3 regions of the Nocardioides aromaticivorans genome follow, and region 1 is predicted to be linked to each of the others. Evidence: riboswitches for the same ligand, from Rfam matches in the RefSeq annotation. Region 1 holds a riboswitch; each other region holds the start of a gene.
The links. A riboswitch is a leader RNA that binds a small molecule or an ion and turns the genes downstream of it on or off. The one in region 1 is predicted to bind glycine.
Positions count from the first base shown of each region.

Region 2: it holds a riboswitch for glycine, as region 1 does, so the genes downstream of both, gcvP (aminomethyl-transferring glycine dehydrogenase) here and gcvT (glycine cleavage system aminomethyltransferase GcvT) in region 1, are expected to answer to the same signal.
Region 3: it holds a riboswitch for glycine, as region 1 does, so the genes downstream of both, gcvP (aminomethyl-transferring glycine dehydrogenase) here and gcvT (glycine cleavage system aminomethyltransferase GcvT) in region 1, are expected to answer to the same signal.

Region 1 covers NZ_JACBZM010000001.1:2,553,258-2,556,523, reverse strand. Annotated here, with positions in the region: gene gcvH (glycine cleavage system protein GcvH) at 1-150, opposite strand, end outside; gene gcvT (glycine cleavage system aminomethyltransferase GcvT) at 171-1,301, opposite strand; glycine riboswitch at 1,347-1,439, opposite strand; glycine riboswitch at 1,440-1,546, opposite strand; gene BJ993_RS12015 (SDR family NAD(P)-dependent oxidoreductase) at 1,635-2,402, opposite strand; gene BJ993_RS12010 (NADP-dependent oxidoreductase) at 2,448-3,266, opposite strand, start outside.
Region 2 covers NZ_JACBZM010000001.1:4,554,050-4,557,315, forward strand. Annotated here, with positions in the region: gene ftsR (transcriptional regulator FtsR) at 1-258, shown strand, start outside; gene BJ993_RS21830 (bifunctional nuclease family protein) at 417-887, shown strand; gene BJ993_RS21835 (MerR family transcriptional regulator) at 1,061-1,660, shown strand; glycine riboswitch at 1,684-1,785, shown strand; gene gcvP (aminomethyl-transferring glycine dehydrogenase) at 1,865-3,266, shown strand, end outside.
Region 3 covers NZ_JACBZM010000001.1:2,264,765-2,268,030, reverse strand. Annotated here, with positions in the region: gene gcvP (aminomethyl-transferring glycine dehydrogenase) at 1-1,144, opposite strand, end outside; glycine riboswitch at 1,189-1,286, opposite strand; gene BJ993_RS10660 (MarR family winged helix-turn-helix transcriptional regulator) at 1,664-2,155, shown strand; gene BJ993_RS10655 (IclR family transcriptional regulator) at 2,247-3,062, shown strand; gene BJ993_RS10650 (gamma-glutamyl-gamma-aminobutyrate hydrolase family protein) at 3,094-3,266, shown strand, end outside.

The DNA of each region.
Region 1 (3,266 bases):
GACGGTGTCGCCGACGGCCGGCAGGTCGACGTACACGATGTCGCCGAGAGCGTCGGCGGCGTAGGCCGTCACGCCGACACGCGCGGTGTCGCCGTCGAGGGCGACCCACTCGTGCTCGGCGGAGTACTGGAGGTTCGTGGGGTTGCTCATCGTCTTCTCCTCGAGGTGGGTCAGCGGTTGCGGGTGTAGAAGGGGAGCTCGACGACGTCGGCGTCCTCGAGGGAGCCGCGCAGCAAGACGGAGACCCGGGTGCCGGGCGCCGCGAGGTGCGGCGGCACGTAGGCCATCGCGACCGGCTTCTCCAGCGTCGGCGACGGCGCGCCGCTGGTGACCTCGCCGACCTCGGCGCCGGTGGCCGGGTCGACGACCGGGTAGCCCGCGCGCGGCGAGCGGCGGCCGGTGGAGACCAGCCCGACGAGCACGCGCTCCGGGCCCTGCTCCTTGCGCTTCGCGAGCGCCTCGTGCCCGACGAAGCCGTCCGGCTTGTCGAGGACGACGACCCGGCCCAGGTTGGCCTCGTACGGCGTCGTGTCGCGGCTCAGCTCGTGGCCGTAGAGCGGCATCCCCGCCTCCAGGCGCAGCGTGTCGCGGCAGGCGAGGCCCGCGGGGACGAGGCCGTGCGGCTCCCCCGCCTGCTGCAGCGCGGCCCAGACGGCCTCCGCGTCGGACGGCCGGCAGTAGACCTCGAAGCCGTCCTCGCCGGTGTAGCCCGTCCGCGCGAGCAGCACCTCGACTGCGCCGTCAGGGGCAGCGACCGTGCCGGCGTCGATGGCGTAGTACCTCAGCGACGGCACGTCGAGCTCGGTCAGCTCCGCGACGATCGCGGCCGACGCCGGGCCCTGGACCGCCAGCAGCGCCCACTCCTCCGACGTGTCGCGGACCTCGACGTCGTACCCGTCGGCGCCGGCGGCCACCTCGGGGGCGACGACGGCGACATTGCTGGCGTTCGCGACGACGAGGTAGTGCTCCTCGGCGAGGCGGTAGACGACGAGGTCGTCGATGATCCCGCCGTCCTCGGCGCAGATCATCGAGTAGCGGGCGCGGCCGACGCCGATCGCCGACGGACGACCGACGAGGGCGTGGTCGAGCGCGGCGCCGGCACCCGGGCCGGTCAGCTCGATCTCGCCCATGTGGGTGAGGTCGAAGAGGCCCGCCGTCGTGCGCACGGCCCGGTGCTCGGCGAGCTCCGAGCTGTAGCGGACCGGCATCTGCCAGCCGGCGAAGTCCGTGAAGTTGGCGCCCAGTGCGGTGTGGACCGCGTGCAGCGGGGTGGTGCGCGGGGTGGGGTCGTTCGTTGCCATGCGGAGGCTCCCGGGGTCGAGGGTGCACGGCACCCTGCTGGTCTGCCTCCCCGCTCTGTCATGGGTGCCTGAGAGCTTCACCGCGACGAGCGGCTTGCACCGTGGGCGCAGGACATGGGTCCTGTCTTTCCAGAGTTGCCTCGCCGCGCAGTGATGGGGCCTGAGAGTTTCTCGGGGAGAGTTGCTCCTACGGCGCCCCGTCGCGACCCATCGGGTCAGGCGGGGTCTCTCCTGCTGCGGCTTCGAACGGCCGGTGTGGAGTTGTGTGCGGCGAGGCTACAGGTCGTGGCCGCCCGGGTCCCATTCCCCTCCGGCGCGGACGGCACGCCTGCGTCAGCCGATGCTGGCGCCGCCGTCGACGTAGAGCGTCTGGCCAGTGACGTACGACGACTCGTCGGCCGACAGGAAGGTGACCGCGGCCGCGATGTCGTCCGGCTGACCGACCCGCCTGACCGGGACGGCGTCGGCGTTGAGGCGGCGGAACTCGTCGACGTCCATCTTCAGCCGGGCCGCGGTGGCGTCGGTCATCTCGGTCGCGATGAAGCCCGGCGCGACCGCGTTGACGTTGATCCCGAACGGGCCCAGCTCGATGCCCAGGGTGCGGGTGAAGCCCTGCACGCCCATCTTCGCGGCCGAGTAGTTGGCCTGCCCCCGGTTGCCCAGCGCCGAGATCGAGGAGATGTTCACGACCTTGCCGTACTTCTGCTCCACGAAGTGCTTCTGCGCGGCCTTGGTCATCAAGAACGCACCCTTGAGGTGCACCCCCATCACCAGGTCCCAGTCCTCCTCGGTCATCTTGAACAGGAGGTTGTCGCGGGTGATGCCCGCGTTGTTCACCAGGACGTGGATCCCACCCAGCTCGGTGACGACCCGCTCGATGGCGGCGTCGACCGACGCGCCGTCGGAGACGTTGGCGCCCACGCCGATGGCCTTCGCACCCTCGGTGAGCGGCAGCTTCGCGGCGGCCTCGGCGGCCGCGGTCTCGTCGAGGTCGACGATCGCGACCGACGCGCCCTCCTCGGCGAACCGGGTGGCGGTGCCGAACCCGATCCCGCGCGCTGCTCCGGTGATGACGGCGACTCGCCCGTCGAAACGACCCATGGTGGTGCTTCCTCTCGTTGGTGGTGGCGGCCGGTCGAGGTCGACTCAGCCGAGGCGGACCAGCGTCTTGCCGGTCGTGCGGCCCGCGAGCATGTCCGCCATCGCGCGCGGGGCCTGCTCGAGGCCGTCGTAGACGGTCTCGGGTGCGACCAGCCGGCCGTCGCGGATCCAGCCGGCCATCCGTTGCTGCATCTCCTCGAGCAGGTCGAGGTGCAGGCTGCCGCGGAAGCCGGACAGCGTCAGGTGCTTGGCGGTCGCGAGGAAGATGTTGCGCGGACCGGTGGGCTCCGACTCGTAGTCCGAGATCGAGCCGCACAGGGCGATGCGCCCGTGCATGGTCATCGCGTCGAGCGCCGCCTCGAGGTGCTCGCCGCCGACGTTGTCGAAGTACAGGTCGATGCCCTCGGGGGCCAGGCGTGCCAGCGCCTCCCCCAACGGCTCGGACCGGTGGTTGAACGCCGCGACGCCCAGGTCGTCGCGCAGCCAGGCGACCTTCTCGTCCGATCCGGCGCTCGCGACCACCCGGTGGCCGAGGTTGCGGGCGATCTGGACGACCAGGGAGCCGACGGCTCCGGCGGCCGCCGACACCCACAGGACCCGCCCGCCGCTGAGGCCGTCGACGACCGCGAGGCCGGCGTACGCCGTCAGGCCCATCGGCCCGAGCGGCCCGAGGAAGTGCTGGTGCGGCGCGTCGCCCGGGTCGAGCACGCGCAGCGTCCCGACGCCGTTCATGGCGCTCTCGCCCGCGCGCACCACGGCGTGCTCCCGCCAGCCCAGGGAGTGCCAGACGACGTCGCCCGGCTCGAACCCGTCGGCCCGGGACGCGACGACCTCACCGATCGTGAGGACGCCGTCCATCGGCGC
Region 2 (3,266 bases), 2.0 Mb from region 1:
GGGCACTACGACACCGACGCGCTGGTGATTGCGCAGACCGCCAGCGAGCTGGCGGACTTCGGCATCGAGCCCCGCCACCTGCGCGGCTTCCGGGCGGCCGCCGACCGCGAGGTCGGGCTCATCCAGCAGGTCGTCGCCCCCCGCCGCGGCCGCGACGCCGGCGCCGCCGCGCGTGCCGAGGAGGCCGTGAGCGAGATCGCCGCCCTGTCCGTGCGGCTGCACGCCACCCTGGTCAAGGCGGGCCTGCGCCGGATCTGAGGGCCGGCGGGTCGCGGGGATCCGGCGAGGCCGCGGATTGGGCAGGAACTGCAGCTCCGGGCGTTGGATTGTTGCGGTTTGGTCCCAAACCGCAACACCTGCGCGACCCCCACGCAGCCACCACTCCCACCTCATCCCACCCCGAGTAGTGTTGAGGCATGCGCGAGGTGGATGTCCTGGGAGTCCGGGTGGAGATGCCGTCCAACCAGCCCATCGTGCTGCTGCGCGAGACCGTCGGGGACCGCTACGTGCCGATCTGGATCGGCGCCGTGGAGGCCACCGCGATCGCGTTCGCCCAGCAGGGCGTCGTCCCCCCTCGACCGCTGACGCACGACCTCATGAGGGACCTGCTCGCGGCGACCGGGGGAGAGCTGTCGGAGGTGCGGATCACCGACGTGAAGGACGGCGTCTTCTTCGCGACGCTGGTCCTGGCGTCGGGTGCCGAGGTGAGCGCGCGCCCGTCGGACTCGATCGCCCTCGCCCTTCGCACCGGTACGACGATCTACTGCTCGGAGGAGGTCCTGGCCGAGGCGGGGATCTCGGCGCCGGCCGAGGAGGAGGACGAGGTCGAGGCGTTCCGGGAGTTCCTGGACCACGTCTCGCCCGAGGACTTCGAAGCAGGACAGTGACGGGAGTTCCCTCAGCCTCAAGTTGAGGCTGAGGGTTTTTGACGACACGCCCGGCGACGTCTTTGACCGGCCCGTCATCGGCGCCGTACCTTGAAGAGTCGAATGACAGCCGTGCAATGCCTGCGCGACCACCCCTTGATCACCCACCTGATCGAACCCCTGCGGAGGACCCCGTGAACGAGCAGCAGCCCGAGAAGGTCGGTCAGGACACGGCCGCGGCGACCGCTGCCGCCGAGGAGCAGGGGCTGCTCTTCACCGACGACGTCTCCCCGCTGCCGAGCGACCTGGGCTACCGCGGTCCGACCGCGTGCAACGCGGCCGGCATCACCTACCGCCAGCTCGACTACTGGGCGCGCACCGGCCTGATCGAGCCGAGCGTGCGCGGTGCCAAGGGGTCCGGCTCGCAGCGCCTCTACAGCTTCCGCGACATCCTGATCCTCAAGATCATCAAGCGCCTGCTGGACGCCGGCATCTCGCTGCAGCAGATCCGTACGGCGGTCGGGCACCTGCGTGAGCGTGGCACCGACGACCTGACCCAGGTCACGCTCATGAGCGACGGCGCCTCGGTCTACGAGTGCACCAGCAACGACGAGGTCATCGACCTCCTGCAGGGCGGCCAGGGCGTGTTCGGCATCGCCATCGGCGGTGTCTGGCGCGAGATCGAGGGCACCCTCGCCCAGCTGCCGAGCGAGAGCGCCAGCGACACCGAGCAGGCCGAGGACGTGGCCGGCGACGAGCTCGCCGCGCGTCGCGCTGCGAGGAACGCCGGCTAGGCGTTGTAACCTGTAGCTGCTGTTCATCCCGCACGGGAGAGTCAGGACACGTCGCTGACGTGGGCCTGCGCCGAAGGGGCAATTCCTCCCCGGAACCTCTCAGGCGCCCGGACCGTGCGGAGCAGGCAACTCTGGAGGCGCAGCGACGCGCCGACAGAGGGGGAGGGCTCGATCCTTTTCGATCCCGAGGAAGCCTGCCTGCTGATGAGTGCCCCCTTCGTCAACCGCCACATCGGTCCCGACAACGACCAGGTCGCGACCATGCTCGACCGTCTCGGCTACGCGTCGATCGACGCGCTCATGGACGCGGCCGTGCCGAAGTCCATCCGGTCCGGCGAGGAGCTCGACCTGCCGGCGGCCGCCGACGAGGAGACCGCCGCCGCCGAGCTGCGCGCCCTGGCCGCGGCCAACGTCCCCGGTGAGCCGATGATCGGCCTGGGCTACCACGCGACCGTGACGCCCGCCGTGATCCGCCGCAACGTGCTCGAGGACCCGAGCTGGTACACCGCCTACACGCCGTACCAGCCGGAGATCTCGCAGGGCCGCCTTGAGGCGCTCATCAACTTCCAGACGATGGTCTCCGACCTGACCGGGCTGACCACCGCCGGCTCGTCCCTGCTGGACGAGGGTACGGCGGCTGCCGAGGCCGTCGCGCTGGCGTTCCGCGCGAACCGCAAGGCCTCGGGCCCGTTCGTCGTCGACGCGGACGCGCTGCCGCAGACCATCGACGTCGTGCGCACCCGCGCCGAGGGCATCGGGATCGAGATCGTGGTCGCCGACCTCACCGAGGGCCTGCCCGAGGGCGATGTCTCCGGCGTGCTGATCCAGTACCCCGGCGCCTCCGGCCGGATCGCCGACATCAAGCCGGTCATCGACGCGGTCCACGAGCGGGGCGGCCTCGCGGTCGTCGCCGCCGACCTGCTCGCGCTGACCCTGCTCGAGGCGCCCGGCACGCTCGGCGCCGACGTCGTGGTCGGCTCGGCCCAGCGCTTCGGCGTCCCGCTGTTCTACGGCGGCCCGCACGCCGGCTTCATCAGCGTCCGCGAGGGCCTCGAGCGCCAGCTGCCCGGGCGCCTGGTCGGCGTCTCGGTCGACGCCGAGGGACGCCCGGCGTACCGGCTCGCCCTGCAGACCCGCGAGCAGCACATCCGCCGCGACAAGGCGACGTCCAACATCTGCACCGCCCAGGTGCTGCTCGCCGTGACCGCCGGCATGTACGCCGTCTACCACGGTCCGCAGGGCCTGAAGGAGATTGCGGCCGACATCCACGGCCTCGCCCGCCGGGCCGCCGCGTCCCTCGAGGCCGCCGGCATCGAGGTCGTCAACGACACCTTCTTCGACACCCTCAACGTCCGCGTCCCCGGTCGTTCCGGTGCGGTCGTCACGGCCGCCCGTGAGGCCGGCATCCACCTGCGGCCGGTCGACGGCGACACCGTCGGCATCTCGTTCGGCGAGTCCGCCGGCGAGGCCACGCTCGCCGCCGTCCTCGGTGCCTTCGGGGTGACGGAGGTGTCGGCCGAGGGCGACGCCGGGCTGCCCGAGGACCTCGAGCGGACCACGGAGTTCCTGACCCACCCGGTCTTCAACACCCATCACAACGAGACCT
Region 3 (3,266 bases), 290 kb from region 1:
TGACCCGCCGCACGCCGCGCACCTCCAGCTCGGAGGCGATCTCGGCGGTGCGGGCGTGAACCTGGCCGGCGATCCGGCGCAGGCCGTCGGGCCCGTGGTAAACGGCGTACATCCCGGCGGTGATCGCCAGCAGCACCTGCGCGGTGCAGATGTTCGACGTCGCCTTGTCGCGGCGGATGTGCTGCTCGCGGGTCTGCAGCGCGAGGCGGTACGCCGGCTGTCCGGACGCGTCGATCGAGACACCGACGAGGCGGCCCGGCAGGTGCCGCTCGAGGCCCTCGCGCACGGCGATGAAGGCGGCGTGCGGGCCGCCGTAGAACATCGGGACGCCGAGCCGCTGCGTCGACCCGACCGCGATGTCGGCGCCGATCTCGCCGGGCGGCGTGAGCAGGGTCAGCGCGAGCGGGTCGCAGGTGACCGCCACCGCGGCGCCCCGGCCATGTGCGTCGTCGGCGAGCGGGCGCAGGTCGCGGACCTCCCCCGAGCAGCCGGGGTACGACGCCAGCAGGCCGAAGAAGTCGCCCTCCGGGAGCGGCCCGTCCAGGTCCACGAGCTCGACCTCGAGCCCGACCGCCTCGGCGCGGGTGCCGATGACGGCGAGCGTCTGCGGCAACGTGTCCGCGTCGACGAGCACCCGCGGGGACTTCGACCGCGACGCTCGGCGCATCAGCAGGATCGCCTCGACCACGGCCGTGGCCTCGTCGAGCAGCGAGGCGTTGGCCGTCGGCAGGCCGGTGAGGTCGCCGACGACGGTCTGGAAGTTGAGCAGGGCCTCGAGCCGACCCTGGCTGATCTCCGGCTGGTAGGGCGTGTACGCCGTGTACCAGGCCGGCGCCTCCAGCAGGTTGCGGCGGATCACCGGGGGCGTGATGGTCGGGTGGTAGCCGCAGCCGATCATCGCCACGCCGACGTCGTTGCGGCCCGCCAGCGCGGCCAGCTCTGCGAGCGCCTCGGCCTCGCTGGCCGCGGGCGGGAGCCGGAGCGGCTCCGGCGACACGATGCCGGCCGGCACCGCTGCGGCCATCAGGTCGTCGAGGCTCGAGTAGCCGATCTCGGCCAGCATCTTCGCCTGCGCGGCAGCGTCGCTGCCGATGTGGCGCTCGCTGAAGGGGGTCCCGAAAGGGGTGGGGTCGTTCGAGGACACGGAGGCTCCCGTCGTCGAGGGTGCACTGCACCCTGCTTCGCTTGCCTCCCCGCTCTGTCATGGGTGCCTGAGAGCTTCACCGCGACGAGCGGCTTGCACCGTGGGCGCAGGACACGGGTCCTGACTTTCCAGAGTTGCCTCGCGCGAGCAGTGATGGGGCCTGAGAGTTTCTCGGGGAGAGTTGCTCCTACGGCGCCCCGTCCCGACCCATCAGGCCAGACGGGGGCTCTCCTGCTTCGGCTTCGAACGGCCGGTGTTCAGTTGTACGTCGCCCACACCGTAGCCGAGCCTCGTCACGCCCGGCACCGACTGTCTGGCAACACCCACTGGAGCACGGCCCGGCCCGCCGTGGCCAGGACGCTGTGCCGGACCGCGGAACGCCACGTGCGGTCCGCCTCGTCCGGTCTCCACCGAAACCCGCGCGGTTCTGGGGCGTGGAACGTCACGCTTCCCAGCTCCCGACGCCCGGACTTGGATGGCCAGATGCCCCTTCCGACCGCCCGCGGAAACTGAGCCCGCATGAACGGCCAGGTCGGCAACTCGCCCTTTGACTTCGCTGCCGCCAGCCCGTTGTCCGACCTCTTCCGAGTGGCCAACGCAGTCCGCTCCGAGCTCACCAACCGCGTCCTGCGCCGATACGACCTGACCTGGACCGGGTTCATCGTCCTCGCCGTCGTGTGGAACTCGGACGGCGTCGAGACCCGACACGTCGCCGAGTGCGCCGACGTCTCGAAGGCCACGCTGACCGGGGTAGTGAAGACCCTCGAGGGCCGAGGGCTGCTCCTCCGGGAGGGCGACCAGCGGGACCGTCGCCTGGTCCGGCTCCGCCTGACCGACAAGGGCACCGCGCTGACGGAGCAGGTCCATCCCGAGTTCCACGCCGTCGAGTCCGCGATCATCAGTCAGCTCTCCGGCCGCAAGGTCAGCGCGCTCACCCGCACCCTGCGCGACATGCTCGACGCCGTCGAGGGCCACGTCGACACGCCAGCCACGACACGTGCCGGCGCCTGACCGGCCACTTCCTGGCTGGCCCCGCGCCTCTGTGGCACCGGTTCCGAAGTTGGGGGTGGCGCAGCACACATCAACGGCGTACGGTATTGGTATGAGGGCACGACCATTAGACGTATCAGTCCCCACTCTTGAGCACAGCACTCCTGACGGCGGGTCTGTCGGCAAGGCGATCTCGCTCCTGACCGCGTTCGGCGACGCCGCAGGCGGCGCGACCCTCACCGAACTCGCGCACATCGCCGGCGTTCCGAAGTCGACGGCCCATCGCCTGCTCGGTGTGCTGCGCGACGCTGGGCTCGTCGACCGGGACGGCATGGACTGGTACCTGTGCGCTCCGATGCTCCGCCTCGGAGCAGTGGCCCTGCGCGGCGGAGCGGGCGTCCTGCGCGAGGTCGCGCTGCCGTACCTCTCCGAGCTCTACGAGCTCACGCACGAGAACGTCCACCTCGGCGTCCTCGACGGCACCGACGTGGTCTACCTCGACAAGATCTACGGGCACCGCTCCACCTCGACACCGTCGCGCGTGGGCAGCAGGCTGAACGCACACACCTCCGGCCTCGGAAAGGCCATCCTGTCCCGGTCGGACCGGACGGCCGTCAAGCGCGTCCTCGACGGTGGACTCCGGCCGACGACGACGCGATCGATCGCGCTGCCGGGCATGTTCCTCCGTCAGCTCGAGGCTGCGCGCCAGGAAGGGGTGGCGTTCGACCGCGAGGAGTGCCGGGAGGGTCTCGTCTGCGTGGCCGCCCCCATCCTCGGCCCGTCCGGTCGGGCGGTGGCCGCCATCTCGGTAGCGGGCTCCGCACGAACCCTGAAGATCGACGCCATCGCGAGCGCCGTTCGCAACGCCGCGGTCCAGGTCTCCCGGAAGGCCGGGCCGGACGTCGACCTGATCGCCACCGGCACGTGACCTCCGCATCCGAACCATCGAAAGGACGCCCGTGAACCTGCGGACCCCACCTTCGCTCCCCCAACCGTTGATCGGCGTCACCGGCCAGTACCGGTACGGCCACGAGGTCGGCCGGCTGCCCGCGTTCGTCGGCCAGGAGCCGATCGAGGTCTTCCTCTCCCCCTACATCCGCAGCGTCGCCGGTGCCGGCGGCACGCCCGTGCT